Regions from separate parts of the Dokdonella soli genome, predicted to be linked through region 2. Evidence: predicted binding sites of a transcription regulator. Region 2 holds the regulator's gene; each other region holds the start of a gene.

Region 1 (6,124 bases), on a different contig from region 2:
CGCGCGCCGCTCGACTTCGCGCAGGAAACGCTCGATCGCGTGCGTGCTGTCGCTGGACGTCGCTATCGCCGCGGACATGCGCTCGGGGCTGCTCATGGAACAGGAATCGGCAAGCATTCGGTATCCGCCTTTCGAGGGTCTTTCGCTGCGGGATAACGCGCTGGAACGGTGCCGGTTGACGCGTTGGCCGCGCCAGCACTGGAGGAACGAGCCGGCATGCTCCTGTCAAGCGGTTGTGCACAGACAGGCGACGCCTCGTACAGCGGGCCGTGATGACGGTCGAAACAGCGCCCCAGGCGCCGCCGTCGCATCGCAACTATCTGAAATATAAAGTCATTACAGATTGATTAAACATTCGCCAACACAAGCGAAGCGGCCCAACGATGCGCCCCGCGGGCGCCCCGACAGGCAGTGATCCACAGAGTTATCCACAACTACTGTGGATAAGCGGAAATTCCCCAGCAGATTGGGCAGTTAACCCACCTTCCTGATGGTTTCCTGAGAAACCGTCGGCAAGCCCCGCCAGCGGGCCGGCGATGCGCCGGCTACACTCGGCAACGCGCGGGTTTGCGCGAACCATCCGCCATGACGTCGATCCTGCGCCTCGCCCTTCCGGTCCCCCTGAACACGCTGTTCGACTACCGCGCGCCGGAAGCTGTCGTGGCGGCGCCGGGCTGTCGTGTGCTGGTGCCATTCGGTCGCCGCCAGGTCGTCGGCGTCGTCGTCGAGCGCGCTACCGATTCGGAACTCGACGACAACAAGCTCAAGCCGATCGAACGCGTGCTGGATGCCGCGCCCCTGCTCACCCCGGAGCTGCTGGCGACGCTGCGCTGGGCCGCACGCTACTACCAGCACCCGCTCGGCGAGGTCGTACAGGCGGCGCTGCCGGTCGCGTTGCGCTCGGCGCGTGGGTTGCCGGAGAGCGGGGTTCCAGCATTGCGGCTGACCGCGGCAGGCCATGCGGCGCGGGGCGATCCGCAGCGTCGTCGCGGCACGCGCCTCGATGCGCTGCTCGACGCGCTCGCGATCGGGCCGTTGTCGGGCGCCGACCTCGAGACACGCGTCGCCGGTTTTGCCAGCGCCGTCCGCACCGCGCTGGCACGGGGCTGGATCGAACGCGTACGCGTCGCCTCCGCCACGCGTCCGCACGCGGCGAATGCCGGACCGCCACTCAACGAGGAGCAGCGCCAGGCCGCCGATGCGGTGATCGCGGCCAGCGAAGGTTTCGCGCCGTTCCTGCTCGACGGCGTGACCGGCAGCGGCAAGACCGAGGTCTACCTGGAGATCATCCGCGACTGTCTCGCGCGTGGTCGCCAGGCGCTGGTGCTGGTGCCGGAGATCGCGCTGACGCCGCAGGCGCTGCGCCGCTTCCGCGAGCGACTCGGCGTCGACATCGCCGCGCTGCACTCCGGTCTCGGCGAGAGCGAACGCGCACGTGCCTGGCTCGCCGCCGCGCGCGGCGAGGCGCCGGTGATCCTCGGCACGCGCTCGGCGCTGTTCGTGCCATTGCCGAATCCAGGCGTCATCGTCATCGACGAGGAGCACGACACCTCGTACAAGCAGCAGGAAGGTTTCCGCTACCACGCGCGCGACCTCGCGGTGATGCGCGCGAAGGCGCTCGGCATTCCAGTCCTGCTGGGCTCGGCGACGCCATCGCTGGAAAGCCTCGCGAACGTCGGAGCCGGGCGTTATCGATCGTTACCCCTGAGGCACCGCGCCGGTCTCGCCACACCACCGGCGTTGCATGTCGTCGACCTGCGCCGGCAGCGCCTGCAGCATGGGCTCGCAGCATCCACCCTGGATGCGATCGCGGCCTGCCTCGCGAAAGGCGAACAGGTGCTGGTGTTCAAGAACCGGCGCGGCTACGCGCCGGTGCTGCTCTGCCACGACTGCGGCTGGAGCGCGCAATGCCCCGAGTGCGAGCGCGCGCTGACGCTGCACCGCCATGCCGGCCGCCTGCGCTGCCACCACTGCGGTTTCGAGCAGGCGATCCCGCGCGCGTGTCCGTCCTGCGGCGGCCTCGCGCTGCATCCGCTCGGCGAGGGCACCGAACGGCTCGAAGAAGCGCTCAGCGCGCGCTTTCCGGACGTGCCGATCGTGCGCGTCGACCGCGACACCACGCGCGGCCGACGCATGCGCGATGCCTTGTTCGACAGCCTGCCGGACGCCGGCGCGCGCATCCTGATCGGCACGCAGATGCTGGCCAAGGGCCATGACCTGCCGCACCTGACCCTGGTCGTGGTGGTCGGCGTCGACGAGGGCCTGTACAGCATCGACTTCCGCGCCAGTGAACGGCTCGGCCAGTTGGTCGTGCAGGTCGCCGGCCGCGCCAGCCGCGCCGAGCGACCGGGCGCGGTGATCCTGCAGACGCATGATCCTGCGCATCCGCTGCTGGGTGTGCTGCTCAACGGCGGCTATCGAGCGCTCGCGGCGCAGCTGCTGGAGGATCGCCACAACGCGGGACTGCCACCGTTCGCGCACTTCGCGCTGCTGCGTGCCGAGGTCAAGCAGAGGGACGTCCTCGATGCGTTCCTCGCTGTCGCTGCAACCGCCGCGAACGATCCTGCGATCATCACGCATGGCCCGCTCGCCGCACCGATGCCGCGCCGTGCCGGCGTGTTTCGCGGCCAGGTGCTGATCGAGGCAGCCGACCGCGCGGCCTTGCAGGGGTTCCTGCCGACGTGGCTGGATGCGGTGCGCGCGCTGCCCGGCGAGCGCAAGCTACGCTGGTCGGTCGATGTCGATCCGGTGGACCTGTACTAGCGGCGAATCTTGCTGTGCGGGAGGACGCAAAGCACGACGGCCCCGCATGGGGGCCGTCGGAAACTCGATGCGACAGCGATCGTCAGGCGACGAACAGCGCGCGCATCTTCTTCATCGCGTTCGCTTCGATCTGGCGGATGCGCTCGGCGGACACGCCGTATTCGTCGGCGAGTTCCTGCAAGGTCGCCTTCTCGCTATCCTTGAGCCAGCGGCGCTGGATGATGTCGCGCGAGCGCTCGTCGAGCTTGACCAGACCGCGATGCAGTGTATCGAGACTGGATTCCTCCTCGGATTCCGCCTCGACCGTCGCGTACGGATCGGCCGCATGGTCGATCAGGAACGCAGCGGGTGACGGACGCTCGTCCTCGTCGGCATCGACCGGCGTGTCGAACGCGACGTCGCGGCCGTTGAGGCGCGCTTCCATCTCCATCACGGTCGCAGCCGGCACGCCAAGTTCGCGCGCGATGGTGTTGACCTCTTCCGCGTTCATCCAGCCAAGACGCTTCTTCGACTTGCGCAGGTTGAAGAACAGCTTGCGCTGCGCCTTGGTCGTCGCGACCTTGACGATGCGCCAGTTGCGCAGGATGAACTCGTGCATCTCGGCGCGGATCCAATGCACCGCGAACGACACCAGGCGCACGCCGTGTTCCGGATCGAAGCGCTTGACTGCCTTCATCAGGCCGATGTTGCCTTCCTGGATCAGGTCACCGATCTGCAGGCCGTAACCCGAATAACCGCGCGCGACATGCACCACGAAACGCAGGTGCGACAGCACCATCTGCTTGGCAGCGTCGAGATCGCTCTCGTCGATGAAGCGCCGCGCCAGATCCTGCTCCTCGGCCTGGGTCAACATCGGAATCTGGTGGACCGCGTTCACATACGCGTCGAGGCTGCCGACCGCGCTCGGAACCGGGAAATTGCTGGCGACCAAGGCATTGCTCATTCGTCTGGACCCCTCATCTTGTGAAGCACTTTAGCACTCGGCTCCTTTGAGTGCTAAACCTGTCGAGAGTTCCCGCTGCCTGTCCCTGCGGGATCAATAACTGAACTTGCCAGTATTGTACTCCCAAGTTCGATAAATTGGCAGGCTCCGACACGTGGCGCAAACGGGCGAGGAAGAAAGCTCCAAAGGATTGTCTGAAAAGGATTTTTGCAGCACGGGGCCACGAGCCGGAGGACAAGTTGCTCCAAGTATTCTACGGACACGAGCTTAATCAGGGCTCAATTCCGCCCGCGGCGGCAGCCGCCAGTCGATCGGTGCGGCACCGCGCTCGCGCAGGTACTCGTTCGCACGCGAGAAGTGCCCGCAGCCGATAAAGCCACGATGCGCGGACAGGGGCGAGGGATGCGGCGCCTTCAGCACGCGATGGCGGCGCGTGTCGATCAGCTTGCCCTTGGCCTGCGCATAGCTGCCCCAGAGCAGGAACACGAGCCCCTCGCGCTCGCGGTTCAGCGCATCGACGCAGGCATCGGTGAACCCCTCCCAGCCCTTGCCCTGATGCGAACCGGCGAGTCCGCGCTCGACCGTCAGCACCGCGTTCAGCAGCAATACGCCCTGTCGTGCCCACGGGATCAGGCAGCCGTGGTCCGGACGCGGGATCGAGAGGTCGCGTTCGATCTCCTTGAAGATGTTCTCCAGCGACGGCGGTGACGGCATGCCGGGCAGCACCGAGAAGCACAGTCCGTGCGCCTGGTTCGGACCGTGGTACGGATCCTGGCCGAGGATCACGACTTTGACCGCCTCGAACGGCGTGGTGTCGAGCGCCGCGAAGATCCTCGGCCCCGCCGGATAGATCACCTTACCGGCGCGCTTCTCCGCGCGCAGGAACTCGGCGAGCGCCTGCATCTGCGGCCGTTCGAATTCGCCGCCGACGCGCGCCTTCCAGGACGGCTCAAGCTTGACTCGGTCTTCGGTCACGCGCTCACCCGCGCCCGCTCGCGCAGGTGGCGCGCGACGCGTAGCTGAAACTGCAGCTTGGTGATCAGCAGGCGCTCCTCGATCGGCTTGTGCACCAGATCGTTCGCGCCAGCGCGCAGCAGCGCGGCCTGGTTGCTCGCGTTGTCGTCGCCGGTCATCACCAGCACCGGCAGCTCACCTTTTGCATAACCGAAGTGGCGACGGATGCGTTCGAGCAGGTCACCGCCGCTGAGATCGCCCTTGAGATTGACGTCGGTCAGCACGAGCTCGGTGCCCGGCGCGCGGCCCTCGTTGCGCGCGGCCTCGAGAATGTCGAGTGCGGCTTCGACGCTGACCACATGGGTCACCTTGAAGCCGAACTTCTGCATCATGCGCGTCGTCGCCAGCGCGACCACGCGGCTGTCCTCGACATACAGCACGTCGCCGCTGATCGATTCGGTCGGATGCACATAGCCGCGGATGAACGCGGCCAGTGCCTCGAAGCCGAGCGACTTGTCGAAGTAGTCGGTGACATGGCTCGACAAGGTGCGCGCGACCAGGCGCTCCTGCACGTCGCCGGAAACGACCACGATCGGGATGTACGCCTGCGCGCTTTCGCGGAGCTGCCGCGCGAGTTCGAGTCCGTCCATGTCCGGCAGACGCAGCGCGGTCGTGACCAGGTCGATCACGCCCCCGTCCAGATGCGCGCGCGCTTCAGCGCCGCTGCCACAGCCAATGACCACCGAGTTCGGCAACTCGGCCTTGAGCACGCGCTCGATCAGCTGGCGTACCACGCGCGAACCGTCGACGACGAGCACACGCGGCTGGTCGCTGGAGATGTGCCGCGTCAGCGAGATGTCGCTCATTGCGGCTGCCCCGCGGCGAGGTGACGCGCGGTCGCGAAGAATGCGCCGAGCCAACCGAGCAGCGCGCTGAAGGCGACCACGCTCGACGCGGCGAACACGCCGATGCCGTGCAACGAAAACCGATGCGCGTAGCTGTCGAGCAGGCGCCCGACCGGCTCGGCCAGCGCGATTTCCACCGCGGCGACGATAGCGAGCGCGAGCACACTGCCGAGCAGGCCGTACCACAGACCCGAATAGAGGAACGGACGACGCACGAAGCCATCGCTTGCGCCGATCAACTGCATCACGGAAATCTCCTCGGAACGGGCCTGGACATCCATGCGCACGGTATTGCCGATCACCAGCAGCGTGGCCAGCGCGAGCAGCGCCGCGATCACCGCGACCACACGCTCGCCGAAGTGGAGAATGTCGGAAAGCCTGCGCCGCCACGCTGCGTCGTACTGTACGAGATCGACGCGCGCATCCGCCTTGAGCTCGCCGATCAGCGCCGGATTGTCCATATCGGCGACGGCCCGCGGCGTGACCACGAGCACGCTCGGCAGCGGATTGCCCTGCAGCGCATCCAGCGCCTCGGCGAAACCGGACAACTGGCGGAACT
Region 2 (6,124 bases):
CCGGATCGTCGAGACGTAATCCCAGCGATTCTGGTCGAACGGGCTGACCACCGACGGCGAACCCATGACCAGGGTGACCTGACGCTTGCTCATACCGGGCTTGAGCGCCTCGACCGTGGGCTTGTCGAACAGGTTGCCCTGCTGCGTATCGACCTTGTAGATGAGGCCGCAGCCGGCGAGCGGAGCGAGGGCGAGGAGGGCGAGCCAGCGAAGACGCATGCGCGAGGGATCCAGAGGTTCGGAAAGTCCGCGATGATACACTAGCCCACTGAACCGCAAGGTTATTCGCAGGGAAGGGAGGGCGCCGGAGGATGAACATGGAATCGACCGAACTGCGCAAGGCTGGCCTCAAGGTCACCCATCCGCGCATGCGCATCCTGGAAATCCTCGACAGCCACGACGGCAAGCACTTCACCGCCGAGGACATCTACCGCGAACTGCTCGACAAGCACGACGATATCGGCCTCGCGACCGTCTATCGCGTGCTGACCCAGTTCGAGGCGGCCGGCATGGTGCTCAAGCACCACTTCGAGGGCGGCCAGGCCGTCTACGAGCTGGACCGCGGCAAGCACCACGACCACATGGTCGACGTCGAATCCGGCAAGGTCATCGAATTCTCCAGCGAGGAGATCGAGCGCCTGCAGCACGAGATTGCGGCGAAGCACGGGTATGTGATCGAGGATCACAGCCTGGTGCTTTATGTGAGGCCGGTGAAGAAGCGGTAAAGCCCAACGGCATCGCGGCTGAAGCCGCTCCTACGAAGAGCCTGCGATCGCGAAAATGCCTTGCTCCTGTAGGAGCGGCTTCTGCCGCGATGCTCTTCGCGAACGTCGATCCATATCGCGTCCCAGAATGGATACAGCCCGCTGTGCGTCACGAGACCCGCGCGGACGGGGTTAAGCACGACATAGCGCGCCAGGGTGATTACGTCCTCATCCGCCCGGATCGCATGGTCGTGGAAACCGCTGACCCAAATCGGCCCCGTGCATCCTGTGACCGCCCGATTTGCCGCGAGCGCGGTCGTCCCCTTTACGCGACGGACCAGATCGGAAAGTGAATCGGTGGCTCCCAGTTCGATCAATCCGTGCCAATGGTCTGGCATCAATACCCAGCAGAGCAGCCGGGAATTCCGCCAGAGCGACGGGTCGCACAATGCTCGGATTGCGGCCACCGCAGGTTCCCATTGCGTGAACACCCGTCGTCTCGACACGGTGGTGAACGTGACGAGATAGATGCGGCCTGGTTCGCTCGTACGGCCCTTGCGCAGCCGCGCTCTACCGCATGGCGGGTAGTTGGGTCGTTGCATGTTGACAGCATCGCGTTTGCGCGCCGGTCGCGGCAGCGACGCAGGCGGAATCTCGCGTAGGAAATCGGCGGTAAGGCATCGCGGCTGAAGCCGCTCCTACAGGAGCAACAGCTGGCTCTTCGTAGGAGCGGCTTCAGCCGCGATGCTCTTTCATTCCTCGCCGGATCGCATTGCGCTTCCCAGCATCTGCTTCGCATGCGCCAGCGTCTCGCGTGTGATCTCGATGCCGCCAAGCATGCGTGCGACTTCCTCGCGACGCGTGGTGCCATCCAGCGATTCGATACGCGTCTCGGTCGAGGCGCCGTCGCTGGATTTGCTGACACGCAGATGCCGATGCCCCTGTGCGGCGACCTGCGGCAGATGCGTCACGCAGAGCACCTGGCAGCGTTCGCCGAGCGCGCGCAGTTTCTGACCGACAACCTCGGCGACCGCGCCGCCGATGCCGGAATCGACTTCATCGAACACCATCGTGCCGATCGTGTCGCTGCCGAGCGCCGCGACTTCGATCGCGAGGCTGATGCGTGACAGTTCGCCGCCCGAGGCGACCTTGCGCAGCGCGCGCGGCGGTTGGCCCGGATTTGCGCTGACCAGGAATTCGCAGCGCTCGGTGCCCTGCGGATCGGGCTCGTCGCCGGACTGCGCTTCCAGTTGCACCTCGAAGCGGCCGCCGTGCATGCCGAGTTCGGCCATCAGGGCGCTGACCGCTGCGCCGAGTGTCTGCGCGGTCGTGCCGCGCTTCTTGCCGAGTTTCTTCGACGCGGCCGCATACGTACTGGCGAGGCGCTGCTGCTCCTCGCGCAACGTCGCGATGCTCGCGCCGGCACCGCGCAGGCTTTCCAGTTCCTCGCGCAGGCTGTCCGCGTGCGCCTTGAGTTCGGGCATGCGCACGCGGTGCTTGCGCGCGAGTTCATGCAGCTTGCCGAGTTGGGATTCGGTCTCGGCGAGGCGCTCCGGGTCGAGGTCGAGCGCGGACTGGTAGCGCGCCAGCGCATCGCTGGCCTCCGCGAGCTGAATCTGCGCGGCATCGACGAGTTCGCCGATCGGTTCGAGGCGCTCGTCCAGCACGGCCAGATGCGCGATTTCGGACTGCGCGCGCGCGACCAGGCGCAGCAACGCGAATTCGCTGTCGCCGTCGAGGCGCTCGGCCAGGACGGCGCCGCCTTGCAGCAGTTGGCCCGAGTTCGCGAGGCGGCGATGCTGTTCCTCCAGCGCAAGCAGATCGTCAGGTGCCAGCGCATGCCGGTCGAGCTCGTCGACCTGGTGGTTCAGCCATTCGATGCGCTCGGCATGGTCGGTTCCCCGCGAAAGTTCCGTGATGCGCGCGGTGGTTTCGCGCCAGGCCTTGGCGATGCGCGTGACCTCGGCGACCTCGGTGCCGTGCTCGCCGAACGCGTCGAGCAGCGCGAGCTGCTGGGTCCGGTCGAGCAGGGCCTGATGCTCGTGCTGACCGTGGATCTCGATCAGCCCTCCGGCCAGCGTCTTCAGCTGGGTCAGCGTGACCGGACGACCGTTGATCCACGCGCGCGAGCTGCCTTCGCTGCGGATCACGCGACGCAGCTGGCAGGCGCCGTCCTCGTCGAGGTCCTCGGCGATCAGCCAGTCGCGCAAGTCCGGGTGCGCGGCGAGGTCGAACGCGGCGGCCAGCTCGGCGCGCTCGCAGCCGTGGCGCACCATCGTCGCCTCGGCGCGGCCACCGGACAGCAGCAACAGGGCGTCGACCAGCAGCGACTTGCCGGCGCCGGTTTCGCCGGTGACCACGGTCATGCCCGGTCCGAACGCGATCTCGGCCTCGCCGACAATCGCGAAATCCTTGACGTAGAGACTTTCCAGCATCGTCCGCGCGGAACTCCCGAATAAGCCGCGGAACGCTAGCATGCGGCCGGGTAACGGCCAAGACGGTCTGTTGAATCCGGGCCGTTCCGGCCCTATTGATCGAGGTGGTGCCGCTTGTTAGCGTGCATCGAAGGGCGTCGCCCGTGCGCCCACCCGGAACCCGATGAACGTCTCATCCCACCACGCCCTCGATGCCCGTGCCCGGCAACTGCTGCGCACGCTGATCGCGCGCTACATCGCCGAAGGCCAGCCGATCGGCTCGCGCACGCTGGCGAAGGCGTCGGGGCTGGACGTGAGCCCGGCGACGATCCGCAACATCATGTCCGATCTCGAGGAGTTCGGGCTGGTCGCCGCGCCGCACACCTCGGCCGGTCGCGTGCCGACCTCGCAGGGTTATCGTGTGTTCGTCGACAGCCTGCTCGAGATGCGTCCGCTCGGCGAGCCCGAGGTCGACCAGCTGCGCCGCGAACTGCCGACCGACGCGTCGACCCCGGACCTGCTGGGCAGCGCGACTTCGCTGCTGTCCGAGATGACCCACTTCGTCGGCGTGGTCAGCGTGCCCAAGCGCGACGAGTTTCCGTTCCGGCATATCGATTTCGTGCCGCTTGATAGCAACCGCGTACTGGTGATCCTGGTGTTCACCGACGGCCAGGTGCAGAACCGCGTGATCACCACCCAGCGTGCCTACGGCCCCAGCGAATTGGAGCAGGTCGCGAACTATCTGAACGCGCATTTCACCGGCATGCGTCTCGACGACATCCGCGCGCGGCTGCTGCGCGAGATGCAGGAAGAGGGGGCGCGCTTGAACCACCTGCTTGCGGCCGCGGTCGAGGTGGCGCAAGCCGCATTCCAGGGCAGCGCGGGAAGTGACATGCTGGTCGCCGGTCAGACCAACCTGATGGGCAGGCAGGACGTCTCCGACGTGGACCGCCTGCGCGAACTGTTCGAGGCGTTCCAGCGCAAACGCGATCTGCTGCAACTGCTCGAGCGCTGCTCGCATGCCGAGGGGGTACGCCTGTTCATCGGCGAGGAATCCGGATTCGCGGCGCTGGACACCTGGAGCCTGGTCACGGCGCCATACGGGGTCGGCGGGCGCGTACTCGGCGTACTCGGCGTGATCGGGCCGACCCGGATGGCCTACGAACGCGTGATTCCGGTGGTGCAGGCGACGGCGGCGATCATTTCCGGCGCCTTGAAGCGGTCGCAGCCGACCTTATAACGGGCGGCAGCGGGGGTTCGTCGCGAGCGTGCCATGTGGCCGGTCGCCAGCCGTACCTTGAAAATACGATGACAGCCATCCGCCACCCGGTGGAGGGCAGGGTTTTGATTTGGAGGAGCAATGGAGAATACGGATCCGATGGCGACGCGGCCGCCCGAAACACTCGACGAGACCGTCAACAGCGATCTCGAGAGCTTGTCGCGCCAGCTCGGCGAGTACGAGACCAAGCTCGCCGAGATGCGCGAGACGGTGCTGCGCGAGCGCGCCGAACTCGACAACCAGCGCAAACGTCTGCAGCGTGACCTCGAGCAGGCCCGCCGCTTCGCCAACGAGAAACTGCTGGCCGATCTGCTGCCGGTGCTCGACAATCTGGAACGCGGGCTGGCTGCGGAGGTCGGCGACCCCGCGGCGCTGCGCAGCGGCGTCGAACTGACCCTGCGTGAGCTGATCCGCGTCACCGACGCGAACGGGTTGAAGACCGCCGGCGCGGTCGGCGAGCCATTCAATCCTGAGCATCACCAGGCGATGAGCATGGTCGAGAGCGCCGAGCATCCGTCCGGACGTGTCGCTGCGGTCATGCAGAAGGGATATGTGCTGAACGACCGGCTGCTGCGACCGGCGCTGGTCGCGGTCACGAAGTAGCGCCGCACGAAAGCGCTTGAAACACAAGCGCATAACCCCAGATTTGGCGACAGTCGCGGCCTGCGGGGCCGCATGAGAATTCAGAGCGGGAGAGTACAGAAATGGGCAAGATCATCGGTATCGACCTCGGCACGACCAACTCGTGCGTGGCGGTCATGGAAGGCAGTACGACGCGCGTGATCGAGAACTCCGAGGGCGATCGCACGACGCCGTCGGTGGTCGCGTTCAAGGACAACGAAGTCGTGGTCGGCGCGACCGCGAAGCGTCAGGCGGTCACGAATCCGAAGAACACGTTCTACGCGGTGAAGCGCCTGATCGGCCGCAAGTTCACCGACGCGGAAGTGCAGAAAGACATCAACATGGTGCCGTACAAGATCATCGCGCACGACAACGGCGATGCGTGGACCGAGACCGCGGACGGCAGGAAGATGCCGCCGCAGGAGATCTCGGCCAAGGTGCTGATGAAGATGAAGAAGACCGCCGAGGACTTCCTCGGCGAGCCGGTGACCGAAGCGGTCATCACGGTGCCGGCCTACTTCAACGACTCGCAGCGCCAGGCGACCAAGGACGCCGGGCGCATCGCGGGCCTGGAAGTGAAGCGGATCATCAACGAGCCGACCGCGGCCGCGCTGGCCTATGGACTCGACAAGAAGGGCGGCGATCGCAAGATCGCGGTCTATGACCTCGGCGGCGGCACGTTCGACATCTCGATCATCGAGATCGCGGAAGTCGACGGCGAGAAGCAGTTCGAGGTGCTGGCCACGAACGGTGACACCTTCCTCGGCGGTGAGGACTTTGACAAGCGCGTCATCGACTACCTCGTCGACGAATTCAAGAAGGACCAGGGCGTCGATCTCAAGAACGATCCGCTCGCGTTGCAGCGTCTGAAGGACGCCGCCGAGCGCGCCAAGATCGAGCTGTCGAGCGCGCACCAGACCGAGGTGAACCTGCCGTACATCACGGCGGACTCGTCGGGTCCGAAGCATCTGAACATCAAGCTCACGCGCGCGAAGCTCGAGGCGTTGGTCGGCGATCTCGTCGAGAAGACGATCGGGCCGTGCCGTACCGCGCTGAACGATGCGGGTCTGAAGGTTTCCGACGTCCAGGAAGTCATCTTGGTCGGC
Region 3 (6,124 bases), on a different contig from region 2:
AACACGACCCAGGCCGCCACAATGCACACCAGCATCCCGACCGTAGCCCGCATCGTCCAGCGGCGCGACGATGCGTGCGCTCGCCGCGCGACCTCGACCGTCGATGCGGGCTGCGCCGGCGCCGCACTCGGCACGGACAATTCGACCTGCGGCACCGCAAATATCGCCGCGGCGGACTCCCTCGCCACGCCCGATGATTCGTCCGCCCGCATTGTGTCTTGGTCGACCGGCGCCGCCTCGGCGCCGACGGATTCATGGGCGCCGGTCGCGACCAACTCGATCGCGCCGACCCAGCGATAACCGAATCCGGCCACCGTGCGGATCATGCGCTGCTGATCGCCGGTATCGCTGATCACGCGTCGCACACGCACGACTAGCTGTGCGAGCAGGTTGTCGGCGACATCCGCCTTGCCCCAGATGGCGCCGATCAACTCATCGCGACCGACCGCGCGGTCGCGATGCTCGATCAGCCAGAGCAGGCAATCGAAGACCCGGGACGACACCACCACGCGCTCGCCCTCGCGCCACAACTCACGTGTTTCACGGCTCAGCCGGAATCGCTCAAACTGATACACGCAGGAATCCATCGCGCCAAGGTATGCAGTCAGCCTCACACCTTGTCAAGAAAAACAAGATGGCGTTTCCCAACAAAAAACCCCGCCGAAGCGGGGTTCTTTGTAACGCGTTGCGGTTGAGGCTGGATCAGAAATCCATGCCGCCCATGCCGCCCATGCCACCACCGCCGCCACCGTGGTTGTGCGACTCTTCCTTCTTCGGCGCCTCGGCGACCATCGCTTCGGTCGTGATCATCAGGCCGGCGATCGACGCGGCGTTCTGCAGTGCGGTGCGCGTGACCTTGGTCGGGTCCAGGATGCCCAGTTCGACCATGTCGCCGTACTCGCCGGTCGCGGCGTTGTAGCCGAAGTTGCCCTTGCCGTCGGCGACCTTGTTGAGGATCACGCTCGGCTCTTCGCCGGCGTTCGCGACGATCTCGCGCAGCGGTGCTTCCATCGCGCGACGTGCGATCGCGATGCCGTGGTTCTGGTCTTCGTTGTCGCCCTTGAGCTTGGCGAGGCCAGCCAGCGAACGGATCAGCGCGACGCCGCCGCCCGGGACCACGCCTTCCTCGACCGCCGCACGCGTCGCGTGCAGGGCGTCTTCGACGCGCGCCTTCTTTTCCTTCATCTCGACTTCGGTCGCAGCGCCGACCTTGATCACCGCAACGCCGCCGGCGAGCTTGGCCACGCGTTCCTGCAGCTTCTCGCGGTCGTAGTCGGAGGAGGTTTCCTCGATCTGCGCCTTGATCTGCTTGATGCGCGACTGGATGTTCGCCGCTTCGCCGGCGCCATCGATCAGCGTGGTGTTTTCCTTGGTGATCACGACCTTCTTCGCGCGGCCGAGATCCTTCAGCGTCGCCTTCTCGAGCTGCAGGCCGACTTCCTCGGAGATGACCTGGCCACCGGTCAGGATCGCCATGTCTTCCAGCATCGCCTTGCGACGATCGCCGAAGCCCGGCGCCTTCACGGCCGCAACCTTGACGATGCCGCGGATCGTGTTGACGACCAGGGTCGCCAGCGCTTCGCCTTCGACTTCCTCGGCGACGATCAGCAGCGGCTTGCCGGCCTTGGCCACGCCTTCGAGCACGGGCAACAGCTCGCGCACGTTCGAGATCTTCTTGTCGTACAGCAGGATGTACGGGTCTTCCAGCTCGACCTGCTGGCTCTGCTGGTTGTTGATGAAGTACGGCGACAGGTAGCCGCGGTCGAACTGCATGCCCTCGACCGTGTCGAGCTGGTTGTCCAGACCCGAACCTTCCTCGACCGTGATCACGCCTTCCTTGCCGACCTTGTCCATCGCCTCGGCGATCAGCTTGCCGATCGCGTCGTCACCGTTCGCGGAGATCGCGCCGACCTGCGCGATCGACTTGGAATCCGCCGACGGCTTGCTGAGCTTCTTCAGCTCCGCGACCGCGGCGATCACGGCCTTGTCGATGCCGCGCTTGAGGTCCATCGGGTTCATGCCGGCCGCAACGGCCTTGAGGCCTTCGCGGATCAGCGCCTGCGCGAGCACGGTCGCGGTGGTGGTGCCGTCACCGGCGACGTCGGAGGTCTTGGAAGCGACTTCCTTGACCATCTGCGCGCCCATGTTCTCGAACTTGTCGGCCAGCTCGATCTCCTTGGCGACGGACACGCCGTCCTTGGTGATCGTCGGCGCGCCGAAGCTCTTCTCGAGCACGACGTTGCGGCCCTTCGGGCCGAGGGTGGCCTTGACCGCATTGGCCAGGGTGTTCACGCCGCGCAGGATGCGTGCGCGCGCGTCTTCGGAAAAGCGGATCTCTTTGGCTGCCATGGAACTGTGTCCTCAGGAAATTCGTGGGATTGAACGGGTCGATCGAAGCGGCGCTGCACGCCTGCTTACTTCTCGATGACCGCGACGAGGTCTTCTTCGCGCATGACGAGCAGTTCCTCGCCATCGACCTTGACCTCGGTGCCGCTGTACTTGCCGAACAGCACGGTGTCACCGGCCTTGACCGCCATCGGGCGGACCTTGCCGTCGTCGAGGATCTTGCCGGTGCCGACGGCGATGACTTCGCCCTTGATCGGCTTTTCGGCAGCGGCGTCGGGGATCACGATGCCGCCAGCCGACTTGGTCTCGGCCTCCAGACGCTTGATGATGACGCGGTCGTGCAACGGGCGAAGCTTCATTGGGGAGTCTCCATCAACGGGTTGATGCAAAAGGGGTTTTCAGAAACTGTTAGCACTTGATACTGCTGAGTGCCAAGTTTAGCGGCGAAGCAAAACCGAGGGAAGAGTCCGCCGGCGTGGTCGGACAGATGCTGCCGGCGGGAATCGTTTCAAGGGGCATCGCTCGTCCCGAGGCATCGAAGGATGGGATGCACACCCGCACGCGACGATCGCCATCGCCCTGTCACCAGCCCGACGCTAGACTCCGCGACACGGCGCCCCCTCCGGCGACCTGCGTGCTAAATACTGGCAACGACGTGATCTTCAAGAACGGCTTCGAAGCGCAGACGCCGTAAGCGATGATCCGGCGGGAGCGGCGCAACGGCGCCGCTTCCGCGTTTTCACCACCCGCCCGCTCCGTGCCAGACTTGCGCGATGAGCGTCGTCATCGCCCACTGCACCTGCCCCGACGAGGAAAGCGCCGCGCGGATCGCGCGCGCGCTCGTCGACGAGCGGCTCGCCGCCTGCGTGCAGGCGATTCCGAGCGTGACCTCGACCTATCGCTGGAACGATGCGGTGCATGCCGAGCGCGAGGTCCTGCTGCTGATCAAGACCACGCGCGCGCGGTTCGCCGCGCTGAAATCGCGCCTGCCGGCCTTGCATCCGTACGAATCGCCCGAATTGATCGCGGTCGACGCAGTCGACGGCCTCGATCGCTATCTGGGTTGGGTCGAGACGGAAACCGAGTCACAATGAACATCATGCAAGACGCGCGGTCCAAACGCGGTCTTCTTCGCAACCCCGCAAGAATCCCGGAGCTTTTCCCGATGCGCAAGCTGCTCGCCGGCCTCGCCGCGCTGTTCGTTTCCATCGCTGCCGCGCAGGCGCAGTCGAGCGACGACCTTCTCCCGGTCGAGCAGGCGTTCAAGCTGACCGCGAAGGTCGCCGCGCCCGGCACGATCGCGCTGCACTGGGAGATCGCGCCGGACTACTACCTGTACCGCACGCGCATCAAGGCGAAGACGTCGCAGGCCGGACTCACGCTCGCTGCGCTCGACCTGCCGGCCGGCGAGAAGAAACACGACGAATTCCTCGGCGACGTCGAGGTCTACCATCACGCGATCGATGCGACCCTCCCGTACACGCTCGCCGACGCGACCGCGAAGACGCTGGCGGTCACGATCACCGTGCAGGGCTGCCACCAGACCGATCCGAAGATCTGCTATCCACCGAACCCGACTACGCTGACGCTGGACGTGCCGCCTGCTGTTGTAGGAGCGGCTTCAGCCGCGATGCCTTTGACCAACGTACAGAAGAGCATCGCGGCTGAAGCCGCTCCTACGGAACGCTCTCCCGCTTCGCCGCTCGGCCTCAAGCTCGGCGGGGCGCAACCGCTCGCGGGCGCGACCGAGAACATGCCGCTGCCGCCGGAGCAGGCGTTCGTGTTCGAAGCCATTGCGCAGAGCCCGACCGCGATCCTCGCACGCTGGACGATGCCGAAGGGCTACTACCTGTATCGCGACAAGAGTTCGGTCGCGCTTGCCGACGGCACCGGCGTGAAACTCGGTGCGCCGCAATGGCCGAACGGCGTTGACCACACCGACGAACATTTCGGCACGGTCAAGGTGTATTTCAATCAGGTCGAGTTGCCGATCCCGCTCGCACGCGAGCACGGCGAGGCGCAGACGATCAAGGTCCATGCCGAATACCAGGGCTGCCAGGAAAACGGCATCTGCTATCCGGTGATGCCGCGTGACGTCAGCATCGACTTGCCGGCGGCAAGTGCGTCGGAACTCGCGGCGGCGAAATCCGCTTTTGTAGGAGCGGCTTCAGCCGCGATGCCGTCGAGCGCACCACAGAAGAGCATCGCGGCTGAAGCCGCTCCTACGAAAGCAGCTGCAGGCGCGGGCGGTCAATCGGAGGAACAGGCGCTCGCCGCAAATCTGTCCAGCAACCGCCTGCTCGCGCTGCTCTCGTTCTTCGGCTTCGGCCTGCTGCTTGCGTTCACGCCCTGCGTGTTCCCGATGATCCCCATCCTGTCCGGCATCATCGCCGGTTCCGGCGAGAACGTGACGACGCGGCGCGCGTTCGTGCTGTCGGTCGTCTACGTGCTCGCGACCTGCGTCGTGTTCACGATCGCCGGCGTCGTCGCCGGGCTTGCCGGCGCGAACCTGCAGGCGGCATTCCAGAAACCGTGGATCCTGTGGAGCTTCGCGATCCTGTTCGTGCTGCTCTCGCTCAGCATGTTCGGCTTCTACGAATTGCAGCTGCCGAGTTCGTGGCAATCGAAGATCGCGAATATCAGCAACCAACAGAAGAGCGGCTCGCTGATCGGCGTCGCGATCATGGGCCTGCTCTCGGCGCTGATCGTCGGACCGTGTGTCGCCCCGCCGCTGGCCGCCGCGGTGCTCTACATCAGCCAGACCCGTGATCCGGTGTTCGGTGGCCTCGCGCTGTTCGTGCTCAGCCTCGGCATGGGCGCGCCGCTGGTCGTATTCGGTACCGCGGCCGGCAAGCTGCTGCCGCGCGCCGGCGCCTGGATGGATGCGGTCAAGGCGGTGTTCGGCGTGGTGTTCCTCGGCCTCGCGATCTGGATGCTCGCGCGCATCCTAGACGGCGTCTGGATCATGCTGATGGTCGGTGCACTGCTGGTCGCCTCGGCCGTCTATCTGGGCGCGTTGGAACGTCTGGCCGATGGCGCGTCCGGATGGCGCAAGCTGTGGAAGGCGCTCGGCGTGATCCTACTGGTCGCCGGCGCAGCCGAGCTCATCGGCGCTGCCGCCGGTGGCCGCGACGTGACCCAGCCGCTGGCCGGCATCGTCGCCAACGGCGGCAAGGACGCCGGCGCCGGCGAACTCGCGTTCCGCACCATCAAGTCGAGTGCGGATCTCGATCGCGAACTCGCCGCCGCGTCGGCAGCCGGCAAACCGGCCATGCTGGATTTCTACGCGGACTGGTGTGTCAGCTGCAAGGAGATGGAGAAATTCACGTTCACCCGACCCGAGGTGCGGCAGGCGCTCGCCGGTTTCGTGCTGCTCAAGGCCGACGTGACCGCGAACGACGATGCCGACCAGGCGCTGTTGAAGCGCTTCAGCCTGTTCGGGCCGCCGGCGACGATTTTCTTCAACAAGGGGGATGAGCGGCGCGCACTGCGGCTGATCGGGTTCGAGAAGGCCGAAGATTTCATCACCCGGATCGGCAAGGCGGGCACCTAAGCTCGTCGTCCCGGCGTACGCCGGGACCCAGCGTCTGTGCTGTTGCGAAGAGGCACTGGGTTCCGGCGTACGCCGGAACGACGAAGACAAGATGTTCCGGAACGCCACGTGCCTGCATGTTCAACCGCACCAACCTCCTGATCCTCCTGATCGCCCTCGCCGGCGCGCTCGGCGGCTTTCTCGCCGGCGGCTGGCTGCACGCGCCGTCCGCATCACGCGCGGATC

The links. Region 2 encodes HrcA, which represses chaperone genes, less so after heat shock. Its sites were predicted from a motif close to TTNGCACTCNNNNNNNNNGAGTGCNAA; they were not measured.
Region 1: rpoH (RNA polymerase sigma factor RpoH) is a predicted target of HrcA. The motif match lies at 3,737-3,763, and genes of this name have one in related genera.
Region 3: groES (co-chaperone GroES) is a predicted target of HrcA. The motif match lies at 2,755-2,781, and genes of this name have one in related genera.

What each region holds. Positions count from the first base shown of each region.
Region 1 covers NZ_BAAAEU010000032.1:116,104-122,227, forward strand. The annotation lists gene ABD002_RS19345 (RNA polymerase sigma factor) at 1-96, opposite strand, end outside; gene ABD002_RS19350 (primosomal protein N') at 586-2,763, shown strand; gene rpoH (RNA polymerase sigma factor RpoH) at 2,846-3,706, opposite strand; gene ung (uracil-DNA glycosylase) at 3,974-4,681, opposite strand; gene ABD002_RS19365 (response regulator) at 4,678-5,526, opposite strand; gene ftsX (permease-like cell division protein FtsX) at 5,523-6,124, opposite strand, start outside.
Region 2 covers NZ_BAAAEU010000001.1:152,495-158,618, reverse strand. The annotation lists gene ABD002_RS00745 (outer membrane protein assembly factor BamE) at 1-219, opposite strand, end outside; gene fur (ferric iron uptake transcriptional regulator) at 312-725, shown strand; gene ABD002_RS00735 (REP-associated tyrosine transposase) at 698-1,306, opposite strand; gene recN (DNA repair protein RecN) at 1,457-3,139, opposite strand; gene hrcA (heat-inducible transcriptional repressor HrcA) at 3,303-4,358, shown strand; gene grpE (nucleotide exchange factor GrpE) at 4,479-5,000, shown strand; gene dnaK (molecular chaperone DnaK) at 5,102-6,124, shown strand, end outside.
Region 3 covers NZ_BAAAEU010000023.1:138,015-144,138, forward strand. The annotation lists gene ABD002_RS13750 (winged helix-turn-helix domain-containing protein) at 1-587, opposite strand, end outside; gene groL (chaperonin GroEL) at 703-2,349, opposite strand; gene groES (co-chaperone GroES) at 2,415-2,705, opposite strand; gene cutA (divalent-cation tolerance protein CutA) at 3,120-3,440, shown strand; gene dsbD (protein-disulfide reductase DsbD) at 3,512-5,899, shown strand; gene ABD002_RS13775 (TlpA family protein disulfide reductase) at 6,016-6,124, shown strand, end outside.